3 regions of the Zhaonella formicivorans genome follow, and region 1 is predicted to be linked to each of the others. Evidence: riboswitches for the same ligand, from Rfam matches in the RefSeq annotation. Region 1 holds a riboswitch; each other region holds the start of a gene.
The links. A riboswitch is a leader RNA that binds a small molecule or an ion and turns the genes downstream of it on or off. The one in region 1 is predicted to bind glycine.

Region 1 (9,763 bases):
GGAAATAGCCTATGGTAACCGTAGGCGGCTGCCAGGCATAAAAACGCAAGGTGGGCGGTACATTCCCCGCGGCATGTTCCAGGAGGATAGCTTCATCCACCGCCATGTTCCTGAAACCACCGGCATATCCTGTGTCGATAAGTCTCCACTGTTGCATCTTATACCGCCTTCCTCAATAATAAAAAACTAACTTCTCTTGGCTGGTTGGAATGAGTCAGAGAACCGTCCCCTGACTCATTTGGCTTTCTTCCAGCGCAGGTCCGGCTGGCGGGCAGCCCTGACTTCGTCCAACCTGCCCACTACGGTGCTGTGGGGAGCAGTCCGTACCAATTCTGGATTTTCTTTGCACTCCTGGGCAATTTTAGCCATCGCTTCCGCAAAACCATCCAAAGTTTCCTTGCTCTCGGTTTCAGTTGGTTCAAACATCATAGCTTCCTCCACAATTAGCGGGAAGTAGATGGTGGGAGGATGGAAGCCATAATCAAGCAAACGCTTGGCAATATCCAGAGTATGAACGCCATACTCCTTCAGGTTCTTGGGAGTTACAATAAACTCGTGTTTGCAGTGCCTGTCAAAAGGCGAATAATAATATTGCGCCACCAGCTTTTTCAGATAATTGGCGTTAAGCACGGCGTTTTCCGTTGCTTCTTTTAAACCTTCCGCTCCCAGAGCCCGGATATAGGTATAAGCTTTTACCAGCACCCCGAAGTTGCCGTAGAAAGCTTTCATCCGTCCGATGGAATAAGGCAGATCATAGTTTAAATAGTACTTATCTTCATCTGCATTATACTCCACAGTTGGTTTCGGGAGATACTGGGTCAAGAATTCCTTGACACCTACCGGACCTGCTCCCGGTCCGCCTCCGCCGTGCGGTGTAGAGAAGGTTTTGTGCAAATTCAGGTGGACCACGTCAAAGCCCATATCGCCGGGACGAGCATAGCCCATAATAGCATTGGTATTGGCACCATCGTAGTACAAAAGTCCGCCGGCATCGTGCACAATTTTGGCAATCGCTTCAATATTGGTTTCAAACATTCCCAATGTACTGGGGTTAGTAAGCATCAAGGCCGCAGTTTCTTCGTTGACAGCCTGTTTTAAAGCCTCCAGGTCCACATCGCCATCGGCATTAGACTTTATTTCCACGATTTTAAAACCTGCTACTGCAGCTGTTGCTGGGTTTGTACCATGGGAAGAGTCGGGGACAATCACTTTTGTCCTTTTAGTATCGCCACGGTGCTGGTGGTAAGCCTTAATGATCTTCAGGCCCGTCAATTCCCCATGGGCACCTGCTGCCGGCTGCAAAGTCACTTTAGCCATCCCGGTGACTTCCGCCAGGTAACCGGCCAGCTCGTACATCATCTGCAAAGCCCCTTGAACAGTCTCTTCCGGCTGGTAGGGGTGAATCCTGCTGAAACCGGAGAGTCTGGCCATCTCTTCATTGACTTTGGGATTGTATTTCATAGTGCAGGAACCTAAAGGGTAAAACCCTGTATCCACACCGAAATTTTGCTGCGACAGCCTGGTAAAGTGACGCACCACATCCACTTCACTGACTTCAGGGAGTTCCGGTGCTTCCGTTCTCAAATACTCCTGGGGGATAAGGGCCGAAACTTCTTGTTCAGGCACATCAACCGCCGGCAGGGAATAGCCTCTACGTCCCGGCGAAGAAAGCTCAAAAATCAGTTTCTCTTTCACTTACATTCCCCCCAATCTTGCAGCCAAGAGATCGATTTCTTTCTTGGTCCTGAGTTCAGTGACACAGAACAGCACTGCATTATCCATATCCTTATAAAAACGCTTCAGCGGCAGCCCGCCCAAAATCTTATCCTTTAAAAGCTCTTTATTGACTTCATCCGGACATTTCGGCAGTTTTACCACAAATTCCTTGAAAAAGGGCGCCCTAAATACCGGCTCAACCCCGGGAATGGATGTGATTTTGTTAAAAGCATAATGGGCCTTTTGTAAAGATAGGTAGGCCATTTCCCTTAAGCCCTCTTTGCCCAGGGCGCAAAGAGTCATATTGGCCGCCAAAGCGCACAAGGCTTCGTTGGAACAGATGTTGGAAGTGGCCTTTTCCCTGCGGATATGCTGCTCCCGGGCCTGCAGGGTAAGCACAAAAGCCTTTTGTCCTTTATTGTCTATGGTAGCCCCTACAATCCGACCAGGCATACGGCGTACATATTTCTCTTTGGCAGCAAAGAATCCCAGGTATGGCCCGCCAAAGCTGATGCTGTTCCCGAAGCTTTGTCCTTCGCCTACTACAATATCCGCGCCGCATTTGCCCGGGGATTCCAAAATTCCCAGGGACACCGGGTCAACCACTGCCACTACCAGCAGGGCGCCGTTGGCGTGAGCCAGATCTGCCAAACTTCTTAGATCTTCAACATTTCCAAAGAAGTTGGGATACTGGACAATGATGGCTCCGGTATCTTTGGAAACAAGAGGCTCAAAGCTGCTGGCGGGAGAAACCCCTCCGGCGTGCTCCGCCACTCTTATCTCAATACCCTGCCCGGAAGCATAGGTTGCCAAGGTTTCCCGGTATTCAGGGTGAACAGCACTGGAGACAACAACCTGGCTTTTGCGGTCGCAAGCCATGGCCGCAGCTTCAGCCAGCGCGGAGGCGCCATCGTACATGGAGGCGTTAGCCACATCCATGCCGGTCAATTCGCAGATCAGCGTCTGGTACTCGTAAATTGACTGCAGTGTGCCCTGGCTGATTTCCGGCTGATATGGAGTATAAGCCGTGTAAAATTCAGAGCGGAGCAGCAGTTGATCTACAAAGCTGGGTATATAGTGGTCGTATGCGCCGGCGCCCAAGAAACTGATGTAATCGTCTATTGTTTCGTTCTTTTTGCTTAAGCCGGAAACAACTTTTTTCACTTCAGGTTCGGACAGGCCTGCCGGAATAGCCATTGGCTTTTTAAGCCGCAGGCTCTCCGGAATATCGCTAAACAGCTCCTCCACAGAACTGACACCGATAGCGGCGAGCATGGCCTGCCGGTCTTGCTCGGTGTGTGGAACATATTTCATTTTTATTCTGCCTCCTTGAGGAATGCCTCGTACTCTTCGGCGGAGAGCAGGCTTTCAAGCTGTCCTTCATCCTCCACTTCAATAACGATCATCCAGCCTTCACCATATGGGTCGCTGTTAATCAATTCAGGAGAATCAAGCAGTGCTTCGTTGATTTCCACCACTTTTCCACTTACCGGAGCGTATACATCGGAAACAGCTTTTACGGACTCCACCGTGCCGAAAGAATCGTGCTGACTGATTTCATCTCCAACTTCCGGCAGTTCCACAAAAACTACATCGCCCATAGCTTCCTGCGCATGATGCGAAATACCGATTCTAGCCTTGTTTCCTTCTACCTTTACCCATTCATGGTCCTTAGTGTACTTGAGATCGCTTTTAATCATTTTATTTGGCCTCCCTTTTATAAAATGGTGTACGCACAATTTGTGCTTTTACGTCCTTATTTCGGATTTCCACAGTGATGGTTTCGCCAATCTCCGCGTATTTGGTATCGAGAATCGCCAAACCCAAATTCTTCTCCAGGGTAGGAGAGAAACTGCCGGTTGTCACATGACCAATCTGCTGCCCGTCTTTTTTCACGGGATAGCCGGCACGGGCAATGCCGCGCTCGATCATCTCAAAACCGACCACTTTCCTTGGAATACCTGCAGCCTTTTGGGCTACCAAAGCATCCTTGCCGATAAAATCTTCTTTCTCCAAAACAACAAACCTGCCTAAACCTGCTTCCAACGGAGTGACATCCTCCCCTAACTCATGGCCGTAGAGAGGCATTTTAGCCTCAAAACGCAGCGTATCCCTGGCCCCTAAACCACAGGGCAAGATATTATCTCCTCCTGCTGAGAGCATCTTATTCCAAAGCTGGACTGCTTTATCAGGCGGACAGTAAATCTCAAACCCATCCTCGCCGGTGTAACCGGTTCTGGAAATGAGACAATCCACCCCATCTACCTGCCCGTATGTAAACCAGTAATTTTTAATGGCAGACAGATCGGTAGAGGTCAAGCCCTGTAAAATCTGCTCGGCATAAGGTCCTTGAATGGCAATTTGGGCTGTATCTGCTGATTCGTTTACAATTTCCACATTATAACCATCTTTGTGTTGGGCAACCCAAGCGTAATCCTTGTCGGTGTTTGAAGCATTTACAACCAACAAGTATTCGTCATCTGCCACTTTATAGACCAGCAGGTCATCTACAGTGCCGCCGCTGGGCAAACAGAAAACAGCATATTGAATCTGGTTAATGCTTAGTTTGCTGGCATCATTTGTAATCAGCTTTTGTACCAACTTTAAAGCATCAGGTCCTTTTACCCTGATTTCACCCATGTGGCTCACATCGAATAAACCGGCTTTAGTCCGGACGGCCTTGTGCTCTTCTAAAATGCCGCTGTACTGGACCGGCATATCCCAACCACCGAAATCCACCATCTTGGCGCCAAGGGCCCGGTGAACTTCATTTAAAGGGGTTTTTTTCAGTTCGGTCATCCATAAACACCTCCTAAATTTACACTAATCAGTCAGAGGACACATTTCTTCATGTGAAAAATATGTCTCTAAGCAAAATTCTACCCTACTATCATTTAATTATTTATCGCCCCCAAACCGGTGCCTATTTTCTCTTCAACCAAGAATATCTTACCAGAAATGGTAAAGAAAAAGAAAAGGACAAGAGAAAATAGCACAAATTTTAGTTTTGGATTCCTTCACTAATTTGAAGTTCTCCCTTAACCTGTGCTACTTTCCCCTGTCCTTTTACCTGAGAGATTACTCCGGAAAATGCCGGAGTTTCCCCGTTGGTGTCCTACTGGCGTCTTGCCCGCAGCAGGACCTCTCCAGAGGCTGTGTCCGATGACGGTACTTTTGCCTGAGAGTTTCCCCATAAGTTAGCAGCTAATGGGTTGCTCCTTCGGCGCCCCTTGTCAGGGTCTCTCCCGCCACCGTTCATCCACATCTTTCTAACTATAATTATATATCAAATATTTTAAAAATTTACAATGGTATCTATTTAATTTTAGCTAAAAATTTGAGCTAAATTTTAAAAAGAATTGAATAGCAACAGCAAAAATCAACATCGGAAACCGGAGTAATAAAAAATTCTTAGCAAAGCCTTTTTATTAAGTTTTTTTACAATATTCGACAAGATCTTACTATTCCCTTTCGTTTACACAAGTTAATTTTTTCACTAGCTTTTTCCCCCCTGTTTTTGCTCTAAATCTACTGCAGGTTGAATTTTCGGCAGTAAAAATGTCGCGGGAATTTTTATCAGTTCCTGTGGCATACTAAATTAGAATTTTTTTATTACGAGTAGGAAAGTATATTCTTTTTTTCGGAATAGAGAGGAATGGTTAGATGTTCACCAAATCCAAACCTCCTCGTTTAATACCGGGGTCCCTTGGCCTTGGGATAGGTATAGCTGCTGCCGCGCTGGGGGGACTGGGGCTAAAATATCTGGGACGAAAAACAATAGAAAAGTTCAGCCGCAGCGCTATACATACCATTATGACCGATCTTTACAACGAAAATATCTGGGAATTCATTTCTGCTACCACCAGGGTAGGGCCCCAAACCATTGTCGAAGCCAACATGCGGGCAGAAGAAGGCAAAGTTGTTAACCGCCCCCTGGGTACCCCCAGAAAATTTCCTTCGCTGGACAGCCTGATGTTTACTTTCGCCCAACTGGCTAAGCTGCCCACGCCCGGTGATGTCCCCATCGACACTTCGGTAATAATCGGCAAAAAGGCAGCCAAACCTATGTTATTAAAAACCCCGATCATAGTCTCTGGAATGGCTTACGGCTATGCTTTAAGCGAAAAATTTAAAATCGCCTTGGCCAAAGGAGCTGCAATGGCAGGCACAGCCACCAACACCGGCGAAGGTCCCTTTCTTCCTAAAGAACGGAAGGCAGCAAAATATTTAATCCTGCAGTATAACCGCGGCCACTGGAGCAAGTCCATAGAAATCTTAAAACAGGCCGATGCCATCGAAATCCAAATAGGCCAAGGGGCTATCGGGGGTGTTGCTCATACCCTTAGCGCCAACCTTTTGGACAAAAGGTTACGGGCGCAGTTTCAGGTTGCACCTGGTGAAGATGCGGTAGTTCATTCCCGCCAACCAGGCATTAATAGCCCCAAAAAACTGCGGCAACTGGTGAATGAACTGCGGGAAATCACTGAGGGAGTGCCCATTGGAGTAAAAATGGGGGCAGGCAAGAACCTTGAGCATGACCTGGATCTGGCTGTAGAAAGCGGAGTGGACTTCATTGCAGTGGAAGGAGCTGAAGCTGCCACCAAAGGTTCGCCTCCTATCCTGCAGGATGACTTCGGTCTTCCCACCGTGTTTACCATTGCCCGGGCCGGAAAGTTCTTGGCAGAGTCAGATGTAAAAGACAGAGTCAGCCTCATCGCTGCGGGCAAGCTGAATACGCCGGGAGATTTTTTGAAGGCAATCGCCTTGGGAGCCGATGCCGTATATATCGGTACTATGGCTTTGTTTGCCACCGCCCACACTCAGGTTTTAAAGGCGCTGCCTTTCGAGCCTCCCACCCAAGTAGCCTGGTACGACGGCAAAGTGCAGCATAAATTTAACGTTGAAGAAGGCGCTAAGAGCCTGGCCCGATTTATCAATTCCTGTACAGCGGAGATCCAGGAAGGAATTATAGCCTTAGGCAAGACTTCATTGCACCGAGTGAACAAGGAAGATTTAATAGCCCTTGATCCAATTGTGGCCGAGGCTACCGGGGTGGAACCGGCGTATCGACCTAAGTCTGTTTATTAACGGACTTAGGTCGAATCGTCAGTCCTTACTCGTTAGTTTTGGCAACCATAAAGTCACCAGTCCCTGGCAACGACCTTTGGCCGAGTCACTAGTCTCCAGTCATCAGTTACGTGGCTGAATTTCAGGCTACAGCACCGGTGACTAGGGACTAGGAAATGGTGACTGGTGACCGCTAACGACCAACGAGTAAGGACTGACGACGCAGGAGGGGCTTCCAATTAAAGGAAGCCCCTCCTGATACGGCCATTTACCGTCCGGCCGCGGGACCAAATTCAGCAACCCTCTTTGCAATGGGCAGTTTCTCTCAACATCCAGTGCTTGGTAAACATCCTTTTCACCTCTTTTCCCAAGTGAATGTTACCTATCATAAACCATTTTACTACCCCCGTAGGGTATAGTCAAGTTTTGTGTGAACTTTAAAATTAATTTTACTGCCTATTAATTTTACTAACCTGAGAATGCTAAAAAAAAATCCCGATGTAAAAAAAGCAGGAGTTTTTAACTTTATGTCGAAGTAACAGCTTAGCAAATAGCCTGTGAGGTGACCTATGGATATAGGGGCATTAAAACAGCAGGTTATGAAAATCTACAATAACATCAACCAGGAATTATTCAAGACTGGGGTCAAACGCCAGCGGGTAGACATTATCGGTAGGAAAATCGTGATTTTAGCAGAGCACCAAAGGGTGCCTGCCCTCCAATCGCTGGATACAACCCAGCGGCAGCTTACACGGGTTATGGATATGGCCCTGCTAGATTTGTACAAAGAGGAACTGCATAAGCAAATTGAGGCACAATTATCCTTGCCTGTCAAGCTGGTTTTAAAGGACTATGATCCTTTTACCGAAATTGCCGGTACGATTATTGTTTTGGAAGATGACGCGGAATAATTTAATATAGCGTCTTCCGGTCCTCTGCCTGGAGCAGGCACAGGGCTGATCGACTAAACCGCTGCTGGTAGACGGAACTCCTTTGGAGAGCCTTAAAACCGCAGGTTTAAAACACCTAGCCTTATTAAAGGTCTATTAGGTGTTTTAAGCCTGCGGTTTTTTTGTCAGCCGATTTGACGGTCGCGAAAGCCCGGGATCTCGCGGCAGGCCAAATGTTACTGGCTGAATATAATCTTGCTAACAGCATGGAGGTGATTAGTTTTTACTTTTGCTCCCTTTATCACTATTTGTAGGAGGTTATACCATTGACAACACTCGTTAACGACGTACTCGAAGCGCTTAACCACATCACCGGCGGTCGTGTAGTGACCAGCATGGATCAAGTAGCTGCAGCCAGCCATCCTTTCGTGGTGATGAAATCTTCCAATATTCCCGGCAAAAGTGTCATGGAGTTTCCCGGCCTAGTTTTTGGCAACCCCCAAGCTCAGGTCAAGAAACTAGCCGTAACAATGACCCTTACGGAATCAGCCATTGAATTGGCGGGAGCCACCGGCGTGGATGTCATAATCGCCCATCACCCGATTGCCGATGCGGCCAATTCCGGAGGGGTACCTTTAAAATATTATCTTTCCTTATACAACATTGCTGTCATCGAATTGCACGAGGCATTTCACGGTTTGCACCCCGGTATTCCATACCTGCACGGGCATAGGACCCTCCATGTGGACATTGCTTATGCCGGGCTCCCAGGCAATATCCTCTTTGTAGGACAAGCCCTGGAAGAAATCAAGACAGCCGGCGACATCGTCAGCAGGTTAAACCTGCTCATGGACAAAGCCACGGAAGAAAAAATGCTGGAGCGGGAGAAAGAACTGCGGGACAGCTGGGCCATGGAAGAAACCGTGGTGGCTACCGGGCCAAAAATCTTAAACGGCAGCCCTGATTCCCCCGTTAAAAACATCCTGCATATTTTTCCCCATACCGGTTTCAGCCCTGCCCACTTAGAAAAGGCAGTCGGTGAATTCCCGGAAGTCGATACTGTACTTGCCAGCATCAGCAGGGTCCGCCCCGACAGCGCCCTGGTGGCCAAAGCAAAAGAATTGGGTTTAAATTTCATCGTTGGAAATTCCCATGCGGTGGAAATTTTTGAAAACGGCTTGCCTTTAGCGGCAGCGGTACAGATGCTTCTGCCGGAGGTTGAGGTAGTGTTATTCAGGGAAAGGGTTACCGCCATACCGGTCGCCCAGGCGGGAAACCCGAATATCAAACGCTATGCAGCTGAAATAGCAACAAAGTATTTGGTTGAAAAAACATCTTAAAAATAAATCAAGGAGGTAAAAATTATGTCAACACTGGAAAGAGAACTGACCCAAGGCAAAAAAGCAGTTTCCCGGATTGAACTTGTGGGACTTATTATGGTGGCACTTTCAATTTTTGGTCTTTTAGTTAACCCTGGTTTCATAGCCGGTATTTTTAACGCCATGGTTGAGCGCACCGTACCCGTAATTGTGAACGTTTACATTACCGGCACTCTAGGTGTAACCATCATCCTCAGCGTAGTCACCGGGAGGATCCTGGAAAGACTTGGTTTTACCGATGCACTGATCAGAATCTTCACCCCTATCACCAAGTTAATGGGCATCAACCCCACGGTAGTTATTCCTGCAGTTTATAATATCCTCGGTGACATCAACGCCGCTGGGCGTATTACCGGCCCTACTTTAAAAAGGGCTAAAGCTACCAAGGACGAACAAAAAATAGCCATTGCCACCATGATTCAGTCCCAGCAGTCATTTTCCACTTTTATGCTGGGAATGCTGGCCATGACTGCCGCAGGGATCAAAGTCTTCCCGGTCATTGTTATCGCCGTGTTCTTGCCTTTGGTCGTAGTGCCCTGGCTCTTGAGCCGGACAATTTACCGCAATACTGAAGCAAAGTCACTGGTGCACATTGACCGGTTCACGCCTACTACCGGCGCCCTGCCTACTCTGTTTGGCGCCGCCCGGGAAGGTGCAGAGCTCTTATTCCTGCTCCTCATCCCTGCAGCCGCTGCTATTTTTGCTATCATC
Region 2 (9,763 bases), 920 kb from region 1:
CTGTACTTGCCGTACTTGGAGGCACTGGAAGATTCAATGTGATCAGGGTTGCCTTTGGGTACCGGGCCACCTGAGGAAACAAGGGCAATCTTAGCCTTCTTAATATCCTTAATGGCCGCGGCAGGAGCTACCCTGTCGAATACAGGCATAGGATATTCGGTCTTGAATTCCTCGCCTTTTATCTTCTTAACGAGCATTTCAACTGCTCTTTTCGAACCTCTTTCCTTGGCAAAGAAATTTTTGCGAATACCGCGAGGAATATAACCTTCTGCGACTGGATCACCGATTTCTTCGCCTTTAACAACTTTCAAAGCCAAAGCAGCCATGGGGCCAATTGCCTTTTTCATGCCTACAGCCGAATTGGCAGTCTCAATGATGTAGGCATATTTCTTGTACATATCCACACCCGGGTTTTCCGGGTACATACCGGAGACTACAGGGATCCCTAAGTTTTCGCTGACAGCTTTGGCTACAGCACCGCAGGCCACGCCGTAACGCCCGGCATTAAATGCGGGACCGGCGATAACCAAATCTGGGCTGTATTTCTTAATCATTTCAATTACTTCGGCGCTTGCAGCTTCAATGTTTTCGTTGAAATAGGTGTCACCGCAGATTACAGTAGCCACAATCTCCGCTTCAGCGCCCAGAGCTTGCTGCAGGGCCATTCCAGGACCAACTACGCCTTCGCGGACTTCCGGCTTGACATCAGCCTTTTCTTCGCCACCTATTCCAGCGTAAAACTGGTTGATATAGTGTACAATTTTGTATTTACTCACCATTGTCCCCCCTTTTTTCGGGTGTAAAATTATCCACGATAGGTGCTTACTTCTTTGATGATGGCATCAACATCCAGCACCATTTCCATCATGCTGACTTGATCTTCGTAGACTTGGGCGTCAACCTCATCTTTTAATTCAAAAATATGGTAAGCTTTGAGTCCCAACGAGACTCCTGCTAATGGACCGGCAAAAGTGGGATCGCCTTGGGATACGGTTTCGGCGGCGAGACCAGCAGCTTCAGCTTCTGCTCCCCCTAAAACAACGATTAAATCCTCTTTACCGTATTTCTCCGCAAGTTCTTTAATGCGAGCCTGATTTTCCAGGTCCATTGCGCCGGCGGCAGTTCAGACAAAGCATTCTGTAGTCGAGAACACTACTTCAGCGCCGGCAGACTTGACGCACTCTTCGATAGCCGGACCGGGCACGCCGTCACGGTCACCGAGAATGGCAACTTTTTTGCCTGCAAGTATGCTCATGCTATTAACTCCTTTCTTTTATTCTTGGTATAGTGTTATCTAAACTTAGAATCCTTTTGCTGTGAGATAACCAAAACCGAGCTCGTTTGTAGCTCCGGTTATTACCTGAATTTCAGCGGTAATGCTGCCGTCGGGCTTTAAGCTTCCGGCAGTACCACCGGCAATGACGTCAGCAACTTCCGGATACCCGATTACAGTTTTCATCGGGGGAAGAGTAATCACTTCGTTAGCGTTTCCGGCAGTAACTACTGCGTCACCTAGCGGTGTGGAATCTGCCAGGGACTGGGAAGCACCGTCCTGACCGGCATACTCGTCAGTAATAAGTACAGTCTTAATGCCTTTTTTCTCGATTTTAGCGCAGTTCATTACCAAGTCGGCATCAGGGTTACCGAAACCTTCTTCGGAAATGATTACAGCATCGGCACCGATAAATTCCACCAGCTTGGCAGTCATGTTGGAGGAACGCTCTTTGTCCGCCAAGGTAACGTTTTCATTGGTAATTACCACGCCAATGAAGTTGAAGTCTTTGCCATGGCGCTCATAGAGGTCGTGGATAACAGGGCTGTTCTGGTGTACATAAGTGGGGTTTTTATCGCAGGCGGAAACACAGTTACCGCTGATGATTGCCCCGTCCATAACTTCTGTCGGGTAAATTAAAGTCGGGATAATTCTCTTGGCATCTACTCCGTATACGTAGGTGTCATGGAGTAAGCCCTGGGTTTGCAGCATGTATACGTAAGCAACCTTCGGTAAGTCAGGATACTCCTTGACTTGCTCCAGCAAGGGCTTGGTCTCGTATACCTTAATTTCATCAGGTTCCACGCTCTTGCCCGCTTCGCCAAGGTAAGCCCCTGCTCTCAGGCCCGCCAGTCTCACTACAGCTTCATGTTCGTGCTGGTGTAAGCCCTCAACAGGATCAACCTTGACAACTACGTTATAGGTTTTGGAGAATGGAGTGTATTCGGCGCCCGGGCCGGACATATCAATAATGCCTTCCTGGAAGCCAACAATTCTTCCGGTGGTAACTACCGCTGCACCTTTTAAAACATGGGTGCGCCCTTCACCGACGGTCTCCACCTTGCTGATAACGCCGGGAAACATGCCGCCGTTGCCTGCCACTTTCACCCTGGGTTCAATAACATCTTTTACAGGGATAATCCTTGTTTCTTCACCAGGTTTTGCTAAAAATACTTCCACCGAAGCGATGCGGTCGTCATCGCCGGTTACTTTGACCAGTTCTTCTTTGTTTACAAAAAGAACTCCATCTTTTACTTCAGTTTTGGGACCAAACTGTACGTCTTTAATAAAAATGTTGCCAATTTCGAGACGCAAAACCGTTCACCTCCTTAAATTAATGCTTCTTTTAAAGAAGCTCTTTCAACTTGTTTTCCACTTCTTCCATAGTGAAGTCTTTACTGAATTCGGCTACTTTTTCTCCACCTTTATAGAAAGCTATGGTTGGAAGACCTAAAACCTTTTGACTAATCGCTAGTCTCTTGTTTGCAGCGGAGTCGAGCTTACAGAACTTGGCTTTGCCTTCGTATTTGGCGGCCAAAGCCTCAACTTCCGGCATCAGGGCCTGGCAGGGCTCACATTTTGGGCTCCAGAAATCAACCATCACCAGCCCTTCGGCTTGCAATACTTCTGCTTCGAAGTTCTCCTTGTCAACAATGTTCAACTAGCTCACCTCCTTTACGAGGATAAGTAGCTATGCATCCCACTCGACCTATGGGAAAATTATTTGCCGGCTGCAATTTGTTTTTTTACTTCTTCGGCGCTAAAGTCACCGCAGAGTTTAGCAACCGCTTGGCCACCCTCGAAGAATACTACTGCAGGAATGGAGGTTACACCATAACGCTTGGCAACCCTTTGGTTTCTGTAGGTATCTATCTTAACCAGCTTAACGCTGTCTCCCAATTCGGCGGCAGTCTGTTCCAGCAACCCTACGGCTGCAATGCTGGCCTCGTTTTGGGGCGCCCAGAACGCTACCATCACCGGCTTGTCAGCGTTTAATACCTGTTCCTTGAAGCCTTCTTCTTCGGCCAGGTACTTCTCGGCTGCTACGGCGGCTACAGCGCCGTCGGCTGCAGCTGTGATGACCTGCCTCAAGTATTTGACTCTGGCATCTCCTACAGCATAGACGCCGGGTACTGACGTTTCCATCTGCTCATTAGTGATAATATACCCTTTTTCGTCAAGTTCTACTTTGCCCCGGAGGAATCCGGTTTTGGGAACGGTGCCTACGAAGAAGAAGACTCCGTTGGTTTCCATTTCCGTCAGTTCTCCGGTTTTGATGTTTTTGATTACTACAGACTCAACAATGCCGTCTCCTTTGATTTCCTCCAACACAGAGCTCCAGACCCATTCAATTTTCGGGTTGGCAAAAGCTTTCTCGGCGCTCACCTTATTGCAGTCCAGGATGCCTTCGTCATGGATTACGATGATGGTAACCTTGTTGGCAAACTTGGTGAGATACATTGCTTCTTCGATAGCGGCATCGCCGTTGCCGACCACTACCACATCCAGGTCTTCAAAGAAATCGGCGTCACAGGTGGCGCAGTAGGAAACGCCCTTACCTCTTAAAGCCCGCTCCCCTTTGATATTTAAGCTTCTCGGTTCGGCGCCGGGAGCCAGGATTACTGTTTTGGCCAGGTATTCTTTACCGCTCTTTGTTTTAACAACCTTAATTTCTCCTTCAAGCTCCAAATCAACGACTTCTTCTTTGAGGATTTCGGTACCGAAACTTTTTGCATGTTCGGCCATTGCTTTCATTAAGCCGGGGCCGGTTGTGCCCCTGGAAAAGCCGGGATAATTCTCCATCTCCTGTGTTGTTGCCGCCTGACCTCCAGGTCTGGCTTTTTCCAATATAACAGTCTTCAGCCGTGCCCTGGAACCGTAGATGCCTGCGGCAAGGCCGGCAGGACCACCGCCCACCACTACAATATCAAATACCTCTGACATCGCCATCTCCTCCTCATCTAATTTTGCAATCAAACTAATATCAACCCTTTTAAATACTCGTTAAATCCTAGCTCAATATTCTTTAAGTTACAGGTTGTTAGTTGTTAGTTATTAAAACTAAAAACCAACAGCTAAAAATTATCACTGTATTTTATAGGATGCAGGTTGGTAATTGTTACTTTAATTAAACATATTAAGCTGTACCGGGGTTTGTTTTTAACCAATAACCATCAACCAACAACCAACAACTGGTCTTACACATGCATGTCAAGGGGCAGTTGTTCAATAGCTGTTCTAAGCAGGGTCAAGTCAATAAACTGAAAATCTTGAACTACCTGTTCCCCCCATTTCCTCTTTAATTCTGGTAACTTGTCGGTAACTTCAATTGCCGACTCAATTAAACGTAGAGAATCATAGTCCAAAGGACCCTTATCACAACTTATTACCAATGACTTGTAAGGGGTTTCGTTTGGCTTAACGCTGCCCGCCAGTGGGTGATTAATCAGCCTGTGCCCCTGGTGGATAAAATTTCTTGCTTGTAGCAATACGTCCCGCAAAGTACCTTCAAGCTTATTAGTCCCCGGGAAATCCCGCCAAACCATTGGGTTGTTGCTCAAGATAAAAACTTTTTCCACCTAACCACCTCCCGCTTTTAAACATCAACCTGCTAAATAGCCTAGCCCCAAAAAAGTTAGACCAAACACTGGCGCTTGTGAAAAATGGCACGAGCGTTGTATAAATAAAAACAGAGGTACAACAGCTAAAACCAGCTGCCGTGCCTCTGTCTACTTACCTGAGAGATTAATAGGGCTTAAAGCCTTTTTGCTCCTTCGGTGTCCTGAGACTTTCCAGAGTTGAGTCTAAATACGGTCCTTTGAGCCTGAGAGTTTCACTCTTGGTCCGGCTTACCAAGGTTTGCTCCTTCGGCGTCCTAATGGGACTCTCCCGCATTTATCATTCTCCTGTATTGAATTGACTGCAACATTACGAACTGTACATTCTAATTTCGACACATTGTAATTTCACAGTGAAGAGACGCAAAACTCATATTGTATATGTATGCCAACTCATAAATCTTGTGAAAGAATTCTCTTTCTTTAAGCTAATTCTATCATTTAGTACTTTCCTTGTAAAGTGTCATTTAACATATTTCGTTGCCTTTAACAGAAGTTTTATTTTTCAGTATTTTTTTTATAGTTAGGAGCAATTAAATAAAATTTCTTTATCATTAGTGCTTTTTCCGTACACCTACCCTGTTCTCCGTACCCTTAAAGAGACGCTGAATATTGGAGCGATGCCGGTAAATTACAAAAGCCACCAGGCACCAGGAGGCAATTATCAAGATAATGTGCATCTGGAAAGCCCAGGTAAGCACAGCCACAGTAATGGCTCCGGCTATAGAAGCTAAGGAAACATACCTGAAAACTGCCAGCGTAATCCCAAACACTAAAGCGCTCAAGATTATAACTTTGGGTGCAAGCACCAAAAAGACGCCTGCTCCGGTAGCCACTCCTTTGCCCCCTCTAAATCCGGCAAAAAGCGGGTAACAATGCCCCAGGGCGGCTGCCAATCCGGCCAGCATACCCAAAACCTCATTACCACCCCAGAGACCGATATAGGTTGCCAAGGCTCCTTTCAAAATATCAGCCCCGATTACGGCCAGGCCCGCCTTCCAGCCTAGAACCCGAAACGCGTTTGTCCCACCCAAGTTGCCGCTGCCATAATTTCTGATATCTTTTCCGCTTACTGCCTTCCCCGCAATCAATGCAAAGGGAATAGAACCAAGCAAATAGGCCAAGAATAGTGTTCCAACAATTCGCACAACTTTCACCCTTTAGCATTATTTTGATTAAAAGCGACCTCTAATGTTTGCTTTTTCCCATTATTTCTTACCTCCATATATTATAGCATTTCTTAATAATTTTAAAGTCTAAATCGCATATTAATAAGGGAATGTTTGCACACAAGATAGATTTGGGAGGTGCTGATTTGTCCGGCTTTGTAACAGGGAAATTACCCGTAAGGAGTAAAGGCAGGGAACTTAAAGAACAGTTGCAGAATCTGGGGTATGAGTTCAAAGAAAATATGCATCACTATGAGTTCAGCAAAGAAGCAGATCTTGAGGAAATTATCGATGAAATTGCGCCCCTTTGTCAGTCCTTAGGTTGGAACATAGAAAATGAACTTACTTTAGTCGAAACCCACGGAGACTTAGCCATGCGCAGTATTTTTGACCACGGCAGGATTGTCAGGGAGTTTCAGCGAGGCAGCTAGTTTCAGCCAAGTCGCAACTTGGCTGAAACAGTCATTAGTTATTAGTTATTAGCCTTTATTCTTGGTCTTTAGGCCTTGTTAGTCCCCAACAGTGACCTACGGTTGAGTTCCCAGTCGCCAGTAACTAGCCCCTGATAGCTGACGGCTGATAGCTGATGGCTGAAAGCTGAAAACTATTAAACACTTTCCCGGAGCAATTTATTGACCAGTTCCACTGCCCGCCTGGCGTCAGGTGCATAACCGTCAGCATTGATAGCTTTGCAGTACTCAGAGGTGACAGGGGCACCACCTATTATTACTTTTACTTTTTCCCTCAAATTAGTCTCTTCCAGAAGTTTAATTGTACTGGCCATCATTGGCATAGTGGTAGTGAGCAATGCAGACATGCCTACTATTTTAGGCTGATGCTGCGATACCGCTTCCAAGAAATCCTGGGGATGCACGTCAATACCTAGATCAATGACCTCATAGCCGTTAGCTCTTAAAAAAATAGTCACCATATTTTTACCTATATCATGCAAGTCTCCGGCTACAGTTCCGATTACAACTTTACCGGCAGCCGGATAGACCTTATCCAAGAGCAGTGGCTTCACAACCCTCATCCCTGCGTGGACCGCCCTGGATGATGTCAACACGTCGGGAATATAAAATTCTTCGTTGCTAAAGCGCTCACTGACCTTAGTCATGCCCGCTACCAAACCCTGAAAAAGAATGTCCACAGGCGAAACGCCTTCACTTATGGCTTCTTCCGTTAAGGATTTTACCTGTGCCGCTTTTCCCTCTATTACAGCTGCCGCAATCTGACTTAACTTCCCCAAATCTAACCCTCCAAGGTTAAAGAAACTTGGCTTGCGCCAAGCTGGCGGAAGCCAAGTTGCACTTATTCGTCCTGAAATTTATACCTACTTAATGATACCGCCTATATCCCTAACAAGTTAAAATGCTTTTTCCCTGTACTGACTGGGAGTTATCCCCTCACTGCGCTTAAATACTTTGGTGAAGTAACCGGGGTCCCTAAACCCTAGATCATCGGCTACTTGAATAACATTATATTTCGGGTCCCGCAAAAGCTTTTTAGCTTCTTCTATTCTGATTTTAGTTAAAAACTCCATAATAGTACAGCCTAATTCCTGCTTAAATATTTTGCTAAGATGGCAGGGGCTTAAATACACAGCCTGGGCGACATCTTCCAATGTAATTTTTTTGCGGTAATTATTGCGCATGTAATCGCCGGCTTTCTGGATGACCTGTAAATTTCGTGAACCTTTGCTTTCCTCAATGCAGATAATAAACTGCTGTGTAACATTTTCAATCCAATGACAAGCTTCTTCCACGGTAGTTAACCGGGTAAATTCTTCCACATACTGGGAATTAAGTGCCAGAAGTTGTTTGAGCGAGGCCCCGCCTTCTACTGCTGCCCTGGAGATCAAAACCACCAGTTCCAAAATCCTGGCTTTTACTTCCTTAACGTTGCCTAAATAACGCTGCAAGATCTCGGCCAGGATTTCATTGAGCAGGCGCAGCGCTCCTGCCCCATCCCCTTGTCGAACCCTGCTGACCAGTTCCCGTTCCTTTTCCAAAGAGTAACCGCGGACCGAGAGACTGTCCATTTTTTTCAAAGCCTCTTCCAGTTTTTTTCTGGCTTGTATTTCTTCCCCCAGGCGTGCCTGCTGTTCGCTGATAGCCCTGCGCTGCTGCAATGTAATCATTCCGGTCTTCATGATATGGTTAGCAACCACAAATAACAAATCAGCAGCAGCCTGGATTTTCTCTCCGGAGAGAACTTCCAATTTCTGGGCGCACTCTATGAGTTTACTCACATCTACCCCAAGTCCCCGTGTCATTTCCTTGATCTCTTCCCAGAAGAAATCCTCCGGTTCCCAGGCCAGCACCTGCCCGCAGACAATGGCCCCCAGATAGTTCTCTTCGATTAGAATAGGGGCGGCCCAGGCAATTAACCCTGCATGGCAGCGGAAAATATATGGTTTGCCATACTTGCTGGCTTCCAGGCCTGCCCGGGCATAAGAACGCTTGCACTTATATACGCCTGTTTCCGATGTTCTCACCATTTGACAAAATTCACAATATTTTTCTTCTTTTTCCGAGGTAACAATTGTTTCTCCCTGTGAATCCACTATACTTGCCTGTAACCCCGTTGCCTTGCTGAAAGAGGATAAAATTTGCCGTAAGACACTTTCCTCTCCGAGCTCCTGGATTTGGTGCCTGTTAACCCCGTTCAGAACTCCATCTAGCATCCAATCACCTCTGAAAGAGTTATACTTAAAACCAACTTACGGCTAGTGTATATTAATAGCGAAAGCGGCACTTGCTCCGTTCAATATCACGATCATTCCTGCTCAAAATGTATTAATTAGTTAAAATATTTGCTATTTTAACGTGAATTCCTGCAAAATTTCGAGATTTTCTGAAAGTAGTAGATAACGAAAGAAAAGGTACAGATAAGCTGAAGTCAGTTTTAACCTCAGGATACCCGCACCTTCCCAAAATAGAAATGCTTTTACCGGCTAACGCCCTGCCTGCTGCCTTCTTGTGCCCAACGGGGGAAATAAATAGCTTCCATAAACCTCTCCTGAAATTCTTGTCTTGCCGACAGTTCTATATACCTTACCTTATCTGCTATCTCATAAGCATTTTGCCTGGCTTCTTCCGAAACCAATACAAGCTGGGAACCAACACCGGCAGCATTGCCAACGGCTCTGATGCGTTCCAGTCCTAAATCGGGTACAAGACCTATTCTCCAAGCGCTTTCCTTTCTGATATAAGTACCGAAAGCGCCGGCCAGCAGCACTTCCACAATATCCTTTTCATCTATACCCAGCTCCTGTTGCAACACCTGGATACCGGCCAGGATGGCACCTTTAGCCAACTGCAGTTCCCGGATATCCTTTTGAGTCAGCACCAAGTCTTCTTCCAGCCCGTTCTCTGCGCGGTAAGCCAGAATAAAATCAAAACCGTTTGTTCCTTCCACGATGCGCCGGCGAACCTTGACCGGCAGGTGGGATGCACTTTCCGGATCCAGAATGCGACCCGTATAATCAATCACTCCCACCTTCAACATTTCGGCAACGGCATCAATAAGGCCGGAACCACAGATACCTATAGCAGGCAGAGAATTTATAGTTTGAATCTTGACATCATCAGCAATATCGACTCTTTCTATCGCGCCCGGCGCGGCCCGCATGCCAAACTTGATTTGGGCACCTTCAAAAGCGGGTCCTGCCGCAGTGGAGCATGCATACAGACCTTTTTCCG
Region 3 (9,763 bases), 760 kb from region 1:
ATTCCCAAAAAAGGCTTTTTTTATTTCCTCGCGCTTAATCAGCCTTTTGGCCGGTGGTAATTTCCTGAAGATTATAATGTTTTTAATAGGGATTAAAAAACAGGCATTAACTGCCTGTTTGCTTCACTCAGAAAACATTGTTAAGCACCAAAATTGCAATGCCTGCCAGCAAGGCGCTCATAGGAATGGTCAGGATCCAGGCCCAAACAATATTTTTGGCAACAATCCATCTGACGGAAGAAAGTCTTTTGGAGGCCCCTACCCCCATAATTGAAGAAGAAATGATATGGGTGGTGCTAACCGGTGCATGGAGCATGGTGGCCGTAAAGATCACCGCCGCTGCCCCGGTTTCAGCCGCAAAGCCGTTCACCGGCGCCAGCCGCGCCATATTCACTCCCATGGTTTTGATGATTTTCCAGCCGCCCACCGATGTTCCCAAGGCCATGGCTAAAGCACTGGCTATTTTCACCCACGTGGGCACGCTGAATTCGGCAATTAATCCGCCGCTTAAGAGGGCCATGGTAATCACACCCATCGTTTTTTGGGCATCATTGCTGCCGTGGTTTAAGGCCATTAGCGCTGCTGAAACGATTTGGGCTTTGGAAAATATTTTAGTAACGGTCGAGGGCCTGAATGGTTTTAGGATCCAGTAAAGAATGACCATCAAGGTATAACCTACAATAAAACCAATAACTGGCGATAAAAAGAGCCACAACAGAATTTTAAAAAAGAAATTAGTCCAATGTACGATCAGGAAAGAACCCTTGTAGACAATAGCCGAACCTAACAGCCCGCCAATCAGCGCATGGGACGAGCTGCTTGGCAAGCCAAAATACCAGGTAATGAGATTCCAGATTATGGCACCGAACAGAGCGGCAATTACGACTGTTTGGGGGATCAGGTTGGGATCTATGATATCCGCGCCTACCGTCTTGGCAACTTTGACACTGATAAATGCGCCGAAAAAGTTTAGCAGAGCAGCCATGGCAATTGCAGCCCGGGGCGATAAAACCCTGGTAGAAACAGAGGTAGCTATGGCATTGGCTGTATCGTGAAACCCGTTGATAAAATCAAAGATAAGCGCCAATACAACCACCAGCACTGTCACAACTATGGTTGCACTAAGCATGCTTCATTACAACCCCTTCAACAATATTGGCCACATCTTCGCAGGCATCGAGGGTTTGTTCCAGGCGCTCGTAAATTTCTTTCCACTTGATCACATCAATAACGGGGGTGTTTCCGCTGAACAGACCTGTTACCGCTTGGCGGAAAAGGGCATCTCCTTCCTCTTCTATTCTGTTTATTTCAATGATTTTTTCCGTTAACTTTTTGCTTTTCTTCATCACTTTGAGTTCTTCCATCAGGTCAATCAGTTCCTTGGTACAATTTAAAATCAGGTTGCTCATTGTTTTTGCTTCTTCGGTAGCGGCAGTTACCTTAAACATGATAAACCTGCTGGCTGTGGACTCGATGAAGTCAGCAATATCATCCATCTGCTTGCCTATGCCGTAAATGTCCTCCCGGTCGATAGGAGTAATAAATGATTTATTAAGCTCTTTAAAAATTTCATGAAGCTGCTGATCCCCCTTCCGCTCCATCTCTTTGATTTCTTTGAATTTAGATTCGCCGTTTTTTAGATCTTCTACTAACTCTTTTAAAAGCTGGGCCGCTTTATACATGGTATGGGCGGAAGAGATAAACAGATCAAAAAATTTGTCTTCTTTGGGCGTTAATTTAAACATCGCAAACCTCCATAGCTCAATTACTCCTGTGGTCTTGTTAACATTTTCACTTAAACACTACACCGCTGCTAATGTTAGCCGGTTTGTAGCACAAGTATAGAATACTACAAAATCTGCTAAACTCCAACAGAGAAATTTTGCGAAAAATTACTTTATCAGCGCCCAAAAACAAAGAACCTAATAAAAAACCTTTCTCCGGCTATACTAAGATACAAGAGGTGTTGACTATTGCTGTGTCATCGCCTGCTTCTCATCAACCTTAACAAATTGTCCTTCCTTCAAGATCGTTCCTCCATTGATCACCACCTTTTCCACCCCCGCATTTCCCGAGGAGTAAACCAGGTATTGCATTACTTTTCACTCTCCTATAATTTTTACTAAAACCCGCTTTCTGCGCTTGCCGTCAAATTCCCCGTAAAAAATTTGTTCCCAGGGACCGAAGTCCAATTTGCCATTGGTAACGGCTACTACAACTTCCCTGCCCATGATAGTCCTCTTTAAATGGGCGTCGGCATTATCTTCGTAGACGTTGTGACGATACTGCTGATACGGCTTCTCCGGAGCAAGTTTTTCTAAGAATACTTCAAAATCATGATGCAGTCCGCTCTCATCATCATTGATGAAGACACTGGATGTGATATGCATAGCGTTGCAAAGTAAAAGCCCCTCCTTAATGCCGCTTTCTGCCAAGCAATCCTCAACCAGAGAGGTAATGTTAATAAACTCCCTTCTGTGTTTAGTTTCAAACCAAAGCTCTTTTCTGTAGCTTTTCATGCTTTCCCTCCAAAAAACATGTATTTTTTGCAGATTAAATTCTACACCTTTAACTTCATACCTGCAATCCTGAGGGAACCAGGAAACCAGGGGGGGAACCAGGGGGACGGTCCCCTTGGTTTCATGCCGGGCGCACAAAAAAAAGCGGCAAGGACCGGTAGGCCCTTTGCCGCCTATATAAAGGATACTAGCGGATAACAAATTAGTTTTACCGTTTAGTTTCCAGCTTAGTTCATTCAGCACATTCAGGATGGAGGATGCACTGGTAGTTCAAGCAGAATTCGCAGATGACCCGTTCTCGCTCAGCTGTATAGCATTGACCAAACTGGATCGTTTCAGGCATATGGCCATTCACCATTTTTCGTCCCCTCCCTTTTATTTTAGTAAAAAATAAAAAATCAAGGCTGCTTACCTTGACCTCCGGGAGAGCTAATGAAATTTGCGCCTGAAAATTCATTGGGCTCCTGGTGAAACAAAAAGTCAAACCTTTTTGTTTCTGTCACACTCTGTCCTTTTGCCTGAGAGAATTAATCCTTCGGCGCCCGCCAGCTGCAGGTCTCTCCAGAGGTTCGTCCCGGATTGGTAATTCATCACCCGGAGGTGAAACCTGAGAGATTCAGGCTGACGCCTTTGCCCCTTCGGTTGGCATCCCGTATACCATCTTCCAATCCGTTCATCCGCAGTATTAAGTTATGTTAGTTACATTATATGTAAGCTGACCTAAACAGGCAATGCAATTTCTGAGCATATTCTGTCAAATCCCATTTAACTATTTAATAGGTTTAATTATCTGAGCTTATTCTTTTACTAATGCTGATTTAGGGCTCGATAAAAAACCCTTGACATTTTTGTCAAGGGTTCGTTAGCATTACTGTTATTTTCTAGTAGAGGCTTGCTCCGGTAGCACCTGCACCCCAGCAGCCGCCAAAACCGCCGCCAAAGCCGCATCCTCCTCTGCCCCAGCCGCCTCTGAAACCACGGCCAAAGCCAGGTGTGAAGGTACCATCTTCTAAAGCCTTGATGCGCAGGTCAATATTCTCTTTCATCAGCTTGCCTTGCTCTGCGGTGATATCGCCGTTAGCCACCCACTCGTCGATAACTTGCTTCCTCAGTTCCAGCATTTGCTTTTGCAACTCAACATATTTATCCGCAGTGTTTGAAGTGGTGGCGGCAAAAGCGTAGGAAACGAAGGTGGCCATTAACAGCACTACCAGGGTAAGTACGGCAACTTTTTTCAACACAGTGTTCACCTCCTCGTCTTTTATTTTACCTTTCGCATTTAAGTTCGTAAGCAAAAGCAAAATTTAGGGGGGTACTATGATATTTTTTTACAAAAACTTTTTAAAGCATAACAGAATTCTTACTACCAGCCGCACCCTCTGTTTCGGGGCCCCATAGGCCCGCATTCCGAGTTTCCTTGTCCGGCCTGCGGTATAAGCTGCGGCTGTTGGTTCACCGGCCCCTTACCCTTCGGCCCTCTTTCACCGACCCGGCACCACATGCCGGGAAACATCCTTTCCATCTTGTCCTCGCTGCCCCTCATTACCTGTTCCAAAGGCTGGCTTTTTAATTCCTCGATGCTGAGCTCGGCACCGCCTGCTTTGGAACGTTCCCACAGCAAGTACTGATTGACTGTTAACCCTGCCTTGGCAGCTTCTTGCCTTATGCTCAGTTCAGCATTATCCACAACCAGATAGCCCTGAAACTCGCGTTTAGCCAATTCATCATGCAAAATCTGCTGCAGCTTCTCCCTGTCTATGGCATTTCTTGCCTGTTCCTTTAAAGGAACCACTGCCACAATTACCGTATTACCCTGTTCCTTTTGCAAATACCCCAGCTCGACCGCTTTTACCGCTACCAGGTTGACCGCCTGGTAAACATCCTCCCCCTTAAGGTTAAGTCTCTCCAGTACAGCCTGGCCTTCCGCATCCATGGCTTTGGCCCCGATAATCCTGTTTTCCCGGTCCACATTGAGCTCGATGCTGGAAGCCAAATCCATAGAAACTGCAGCTACTGCCTGGGGCATAAATACGGGTTTGAGCATTCCCAACGCCAGCGTAATGATCAGGAGGGCAGCAGCTATTCCTCTGAGGTAATATTTAGGAAAGGACCTAGGCTTTGGCAGCGGCAGTTGAATTGTCTCCCCCGGGCGGGGCCGGGGCACTGGGACTGAAACCCGAAGAAAATCGCCTTGCTCGGTGACAACTACCATTGTTTTTTTATCCAAACTAATGACTATGCCTTTCGTAAATTCCACGGATTTCACCTACCTTTGTCGGGAAATTGGATCAAAGCACGCATGGGCAGGAACTCCTCCCTAGTCAGAATTAAAACCAAAGCAATGATATATCTCCTGCCGCTCTCCAGCACTTTTCTGCTTTGTCCCGTAATATACATCAGCTCTTTGATAGGCAGCTGTTTTGTTGCCAAAAGTCTCTCCAGCAGAGCTGCATTTTCCGTGACAGCCGCTGCCACTTGCATCAAATTCCTTTTCGTGTCCTGGTGTTTGGGCGAATCCTTAACCAGGGCATTTAGGGGTATGTTAAATTCCAACAGCGCCTGTTGGAAGTTGGCTACCATCTCGGCCTGTTCCCTTGCTTCTTCTTCCTGTCTAAACTGCTCCCAAGCTTCTTCTGCCTCCTGCTTAGTCTGTTCTGTCTCGTCAACCATTGGCATTGTGACATTTTTAAAGCGCGCTTCTTTCCGGAAGTAATCTACCAGCCGGTTATGAATTACCAATTGGGCGTAATTTAAAAAGCTTTTCCCCTTAGCTGCATCATAACTGTCAATTGCCTCGTTAAAAGCAATCAGCCCGATGCTCAATTCATCATCATTCGCCCAGTTTAAAGTTTTACCACAGATGCTGTTAACTATGGATGCAATCCGGCCCTTGTAGGATAGGAGCAGCTGTTCCCTGGCCAACTCACTTCCAGCCTTAGCCTCAGCCAAGAGTTGCATCAAGGCGGCCTCTTCCAAAGGTACTCACCCCTTTGTATTAACTTCGTAAAAAGTTTAAATTTTAGGGAGGTATATTTTAGTGGCCAGCGTCTAGTCCCTAGTCGCCAGTGGCGCTCTCCGACCGCGTCCTTAGTCCTTAGTCGTTAGTCCTTAGTGTCGGCCTTTGGCCGAGTCCCAAGTATTAATCCCTAGTCCCCAGTTACATCTTTAATACTGATGACTGGCGACTGGTGACTAACTTTGACTGGCGACCGGTAAATAAAACTGCCTGCGGCTGGGCGCTGGCGACTCGACGCGGTTCGCTACTAGGGTCGCGTTTTCAAGGCTCGCATGGCGTTTAGGACCGCAATAACGGTAACGCCTACATCGGCAAACACTGCCTCCCATAAAGTGGCAATACCGCCCGCACCCAAAAGCAAAAAGACCCCTTTAACACCCAGAGCGAAAATAATATTCTGCCAGACTATGCTTCTGGTCCTTCTGGCGATTTTGATGGCGCTGACCAGTTTAGAAGGTTCATCAGTCATCAAAACTACATCGGCAGCCTCAATGGCGGCATCAGAGCCAAGTCCCCCCATAGCCACACCCACATCGGCCCTAGCCAGCACCGGTGCATCATTAATCCCGTCACCGACGAATACCACTTTGCCTCGAGTCCCCTTGCCAGCTACCAAATTCTCAAGTTTTCCGACCTTTTGGTCCGGCAAGAGTTCGGCATATACTTCATCCAGGCCCAGTTCTTGGGCCACTTTTACTGCTACTGCTTGAGCATCGCCGGTAAGCATGACCAACTTCCTGATTCCCGCAGCTTTCAAAGATTGCATAGCTTGCCTGGAATCCTCTTTCAGCTCATCGGAAATAACAATATACCCAGCGTATTTGCCAGCTATTGCCAGGTGCACTACCGTACCTGCAGTTTCAATTTCCTCATATACTATATTTTCTTTCTGCATCAGTTTAGCATTTCCCGCCAGGACCTGTTTACCCTTTACAACAGCTTTAATCCCATAACCGCAAATTTCATCGTAACTTTCTATTTCCTCTTTATTGATTTCCTTGCCATAGGCCTTGAAAATCGAAACTGCAATGGGGTGATTGGAGTAGGCTTCCGCAAAAGCGGCATATTCCAGCAACTCTTCCGGACTCATATTATCCCGTGTTTTAATTTCCGTAACATTAAATACACCTTTAGTCAGTGTTCCTGTCTTATCAAATACTATTGTGTCCACTTCATTTAAGGCTTCCAAGAAGTTGCCGCCTTTAATCAAAATGCCGTTTTTCGAGGCTCCGCCTATGCCGCCGAAGAAACCCAGCGGAATGGAGACTACCAGTGCGCACGGGCAGGAGATTACTAGGAAAACCAGGGCCCTATAGAGCCACTGGGCAAAAGTTGCCCCGCTGACAAAGATCGGAGGAAGCACTGCTATACCCAATGCTCCGAACACAACTACCGGAGTATACAGCCTGGCAAATTTGGTGATAAAGTTCTCCGTGGGCGCCTTCCTGCTGCCGGCATTTTGCACCAAATCCAAAATCCTGGAGATTGTAGATTCCCCGAAACCTTTAGTGACCTCCACCGTCAAAAGACCGTTTGTGTTAATAAACCCGCTCAAAATTTCGCTTCCAACCTCAACTTCCCTGGGCACCGATTCACCGGTGAGGGCTGAAGTATCCACCATTGATTTTCCCTCAACAACCCTGCCGTCCAGGGGTACTTTTTCTCCAGGTTTTACTACGATAATATCTCCCACATTCACTTCTTCGGGAGAAACCTTTTTGGTATCGTTACCGATTTTAAGGTTGGCAAAATCGGGCCTGATGTCTAAGAGTGCCTTGATGGATTTTCTGGAACGGTTGACGGCTATGTCCTGGAAAAATTCGCCGATCTGGTAAAACAGCATTACGGCCACGCCTTCGGGAAACTCTTTAATGGCAAAAGCCCCAATGGTGGCAATGGTCATCAGGAAGTTCTCATCAAATACCTGACCTCTGGAAATGTTTTTGACAGCTTTCATGACCACTTCTCCGCCCACCAAAGCATAACTTGCCAAATACAGCCCAAACTCAGGCCAAAACGGCAATTTAAAAGCAAAGGCGATTACAAACAGTACCGCGCCCATGGCAATTCTGAGCAGTTCCTTTTTATTGCCCGCTTCTTGGGGAACATTTCCAGCGTTCGTTTCTTCCTCCAACAGATTAACGCCTGGTTCGATCTTTTTAATTAGCTCACCGGCTTCCCTTATAATCCTGTCCAGGTCTTGACTAAAGTCTGCCTCCACCACTAATTTACCCGACACAAAGTCAACGGCAGCGCTTTTTATGCCCTTAATATTCTGCACCGCTTTTTCTATTTTTTGGGCACAAGCAGCGCAGTCCAGGCCCATCAGGACCATAACTTTTTTGGGAGTTACGGCACAGTGGGCACAATCCAGGCCCTCCAGCAGCAACTCTTTTGTAACGCTCTTTTTCATGTGGTTTCTCCTCTTCCAACATTATCTGTGCTTGATATGCTCCAGACCTTGATCAAATATCTGCTTGACGTGATCGTCATCCAGGGAATAGTAGACAACCTTACCTTCCTTTCTGTATTTAACCAGCCTGGCCTGCTTCAGTACCCTTAGCTGATGGGAAATGGCCGACTGGTTCATACCCAGGAGAGCAGCCAAATCGCAGACACACATTTCCGAAGCGAACAGCGCGTGCAAAATTTTAATCCTGGTAGAATCTCCGAACACCTTAAAAAGCTCAGCCAGGTCATAGAGATCGATTTCGTCAGGCATAACCGCTTTAACTCGGTCAATGATATCCTGGTGGATTATAGTGCAGTTGCAGTTTTCAATGTGGGCTGCTTTATCCATGATTTTCACCTTTCTTTAATATTTGAACAGTTGTTCATGTGTTTATTAACAGTATATTCCTTGGAACAGAAATGGTCAATACTTCCTGGACGAAAAAAATGGCCATCTTTGAATTTTTTCAAAGATGGCCACTCAATGTTACTTACGTACTGACAAGTATTTTACACTAAGCCACAAAATGTTCCTCTGTAATTGTCACACTTTCGGCGCTTCCTATGCTGTCTTTATCCCCATGGTTTAAGAAAGCATTTAACAACACGGCCACAAAACTTCCCGAAACAATCACGCCGGCGCAAGAAGGAACGGGGCTTTTTAGCAGGCTACTATCCCTCTTATGCAGGCTTTTGAGCCACGCCATCCACTTCTCTGTTTAACCTGATAGTAAATTTATATTTATCTCCTCGAAAATAATTTTTTGTATAATCTAGTTGCTTGCCGTTATCCAGGAATAATTTTGTCCTTACCAATAAAAGCGGGGAATTCGCAGGTATATTAAGCTTATTAGCTGTCTTTTCTGTAGCCAGCACAGATTCAAATGTCTCAACCGCATGACTTATCTTTAAATTTAGGTCGTTTTCGTAATACTTAATAAGTGAACCAGCCGCAACGCTTTCGTCGATGTCACCGGCGACGCTCTTTGCTATAAATATCATTTCGTAGGATACAGGAATATCATCCACAATTCTAATTCTTTTTATTTTAAAAATAGGATCATTTTCCTGGATGGAAAGTCTATTGGCTATACTTGTAGAAGCATGATCGGATTCTACACTAAGTACTTTGTTTTCAAGTTTTTTTCCCAAGTACGCCATATCTTCCGAAAAACTCGTGTAGCGATTTTCCTTAAATACCAAATTTCTGTCTTTGACAAAAGTACCTTTTCCTGCTACACGATACAAATATCCTTGGTTTACAAGATTCCCAATTGCCTGCCTCACCGTATGTCTACTCACATTTAGCAATTCAATTAATTCCCGCTCCGAGGGGATCACTTTATCAATTTTAAAGTGCTTGTTTTCTATTTGCGACTTTATCCATTCTTCTATTTGATAATAGATGGGCAATTTGGAGTTCCTATCTAACATACCTTCACCTGCCCCTTATTAAATTCGTGCAAAAAACAACAATTACCCCATTATTTTATCGGATCTATTTTAATTTTGCTATAAATCTCCACAAATTTGTCGAGAGCAATAGCACCTGTTTTTTCATTCATAGCATTTAGTATGCCGCAGGTGTTACCAACCTTTAATATTTCCTCGAAGGAACCGTTATTTGCAATTTCCTTCAACATACCTGCCAGCATGGCATCTCCTGAGCCAACGGGGTTTATTACAGCTACCTCGGGTATGGTAACTTTATATATTTCATTCCCGCAGAGGGCAATACATCCTTCTTTGCCTAAAGATACAACTACCATCTCAAGCT

Region 2: it holds a riboswitch for glycine, as region 1 does, so the genes downstream of both, EYS13_RS09345 (GrdX family protein) here and gcvT (glycine cleavage system aminomethyltransferase GcvT) in region 1, are expected to answer to the same signal.
Region 3: it holds a riboswitch for glycine, as region 1 does, so the genes downstream of both, EYS13_RS10100 (secondary thiamine-phosphate synthase enzyme YjbQ) here and gcvT (glycine cleavage system aminomethyltransferase GcvT) in region 1, are expected to answer to the same signal.

The regions. Positions count from the first base shown of each region.
Region 1 covers NZ_CP085524.1:2,808,938-2,818,700, reverse strand. Annotated here, with positions in the region: gene EYS13_RS13810 (lipoate--protein ligase family protein) at 1-157, opposite strand, end outside; gene gcvPB (aminomethyl-transferring glycine dehydrogenase subunit GcvPB) at 235-1,695, opposite strand; gene gcvPA (aminomethyl-transferring glycine dehydrogenase subunit GcvPA) at 1,696-3,030, opposite strand; gene gcvH (glycine cleavage system protein GcvH) at 3,033-3,416, opposite strand; gene gcvT (glycine cleavage system aminomethyltransferase GcvT) at 3,418-4,515, opposite strand; glycine riboswitch at 4,772-4,869, opposite strand; glycine riboswitch at 4,873-4,974, opposite strand; gene EYS13_RS13785 (FMN-binding glutamate synthase family protein) at 5,380-6,804, shown strand; gene EYS13_RS13780 (Na-translocating system protein MpsC family protein) at 7,353-7,694, shown strand; gene EYS13_RS13775 (Nif3-like dinuclear metal center hexameric protein) at 7,994-9,013, shown strand; gene EYS13_RS13770 (hypothetical protein) at 9,038-9,763, shown strand, end outside.
Region 2 covers NZ_CP085524.1:1,889,440-1,899,202, forward strand. Annotated here, with positions in the region: gene grdB (glycine reductase complex selenoprotein B) at 1-776, opposite strand, end outside; gene grdA (glycine/sarcosine/betaine reductase complex selenoprotein A) at 806-1,255, opposite strand; gene EYS13_RS09330 (glycine/sarcosine/betaine reductase component B subunit) at 1,301-2,587, opposite strand; gene trxA (thioredoxin TrxA) at 2,619-2,933, opposite strand; gene trxB (thioredoxin-disulfide reductase) at 2,993-4,216, opposite strand; gene EYS13_RS09345 (GrdX family protein) at 4,471-4,851, opposite strand; glycine riboswitch at 5,074-5,174, opposite strand; gene plsY (glycerol-3-phosphate 1-O-acyltransferase PlsY) at 5,445-6,038, opposite strand; gene EYS13_RS09355 (hypothetical protein) at 6,206-6,490, shown strand; gene EYS13_RS09360 (cobalamin B12-binding domain-containing protein) at 6,667-7,308, opposite strand; gene EYS13_RS09365 (PocR ligand-binding domain-containing protein) at 7,426-8,745, opposite strand; gene EYS13_RS09370 (ASKHA domain-containing protein) at 9,009-9,763, opposite strand, start outside.
Region 3 covers NZ_CP085524.1:2,050,368-2,060,130, forward strand. Annotated here, with positions in the region: gene EYS13_RS10090 (inorganic phosphate transporter) at 128-1,129, opposite strand; gene EYS13_RS10095 (DUF47 domain-containing protein) at 1,122-1,745, opposite strand; gene EYS13_RS16295 (hypothetical protein) at 1,971-2,096, opposite strand; gene EYS13_RS10100 (secondary thiamine-phosphate synthase enzyme YjbQ) at 2,103-2,519, opposite strand; glycine riboswitch at 3,016-3,094, opposite strand; gene EYS13_RS10105 (DUF2680 domain-containing protein) at 3,401-3,760, opposite strand; gene EYS13_RS10110 (anti-sigma factor domain-containing protein) at 3,883-4,776, opposite strand; gene sigI (RNA polymerase sigma-I factor) at 4,782-5,477, opposite strand; gene EYS13_RS10120 (heavy metal translocating P-type ATPase) at 5,783-7,948, opposite strand; gene EYS13_RS10125 (ArsR/SmtB family transcription factor) at 7,970-8,335, opposite strand; gene EYS13_RS10130 (hypothetical protein) at 8,502-8,693, opposite strand; gene EYS13_RS10135 (GntR family transcriptional regulator) at 8,668-9,420, opposite strand; gene pfkB (1-phosphofructokinase) at 9,471-9,763, opposite strand, start outside.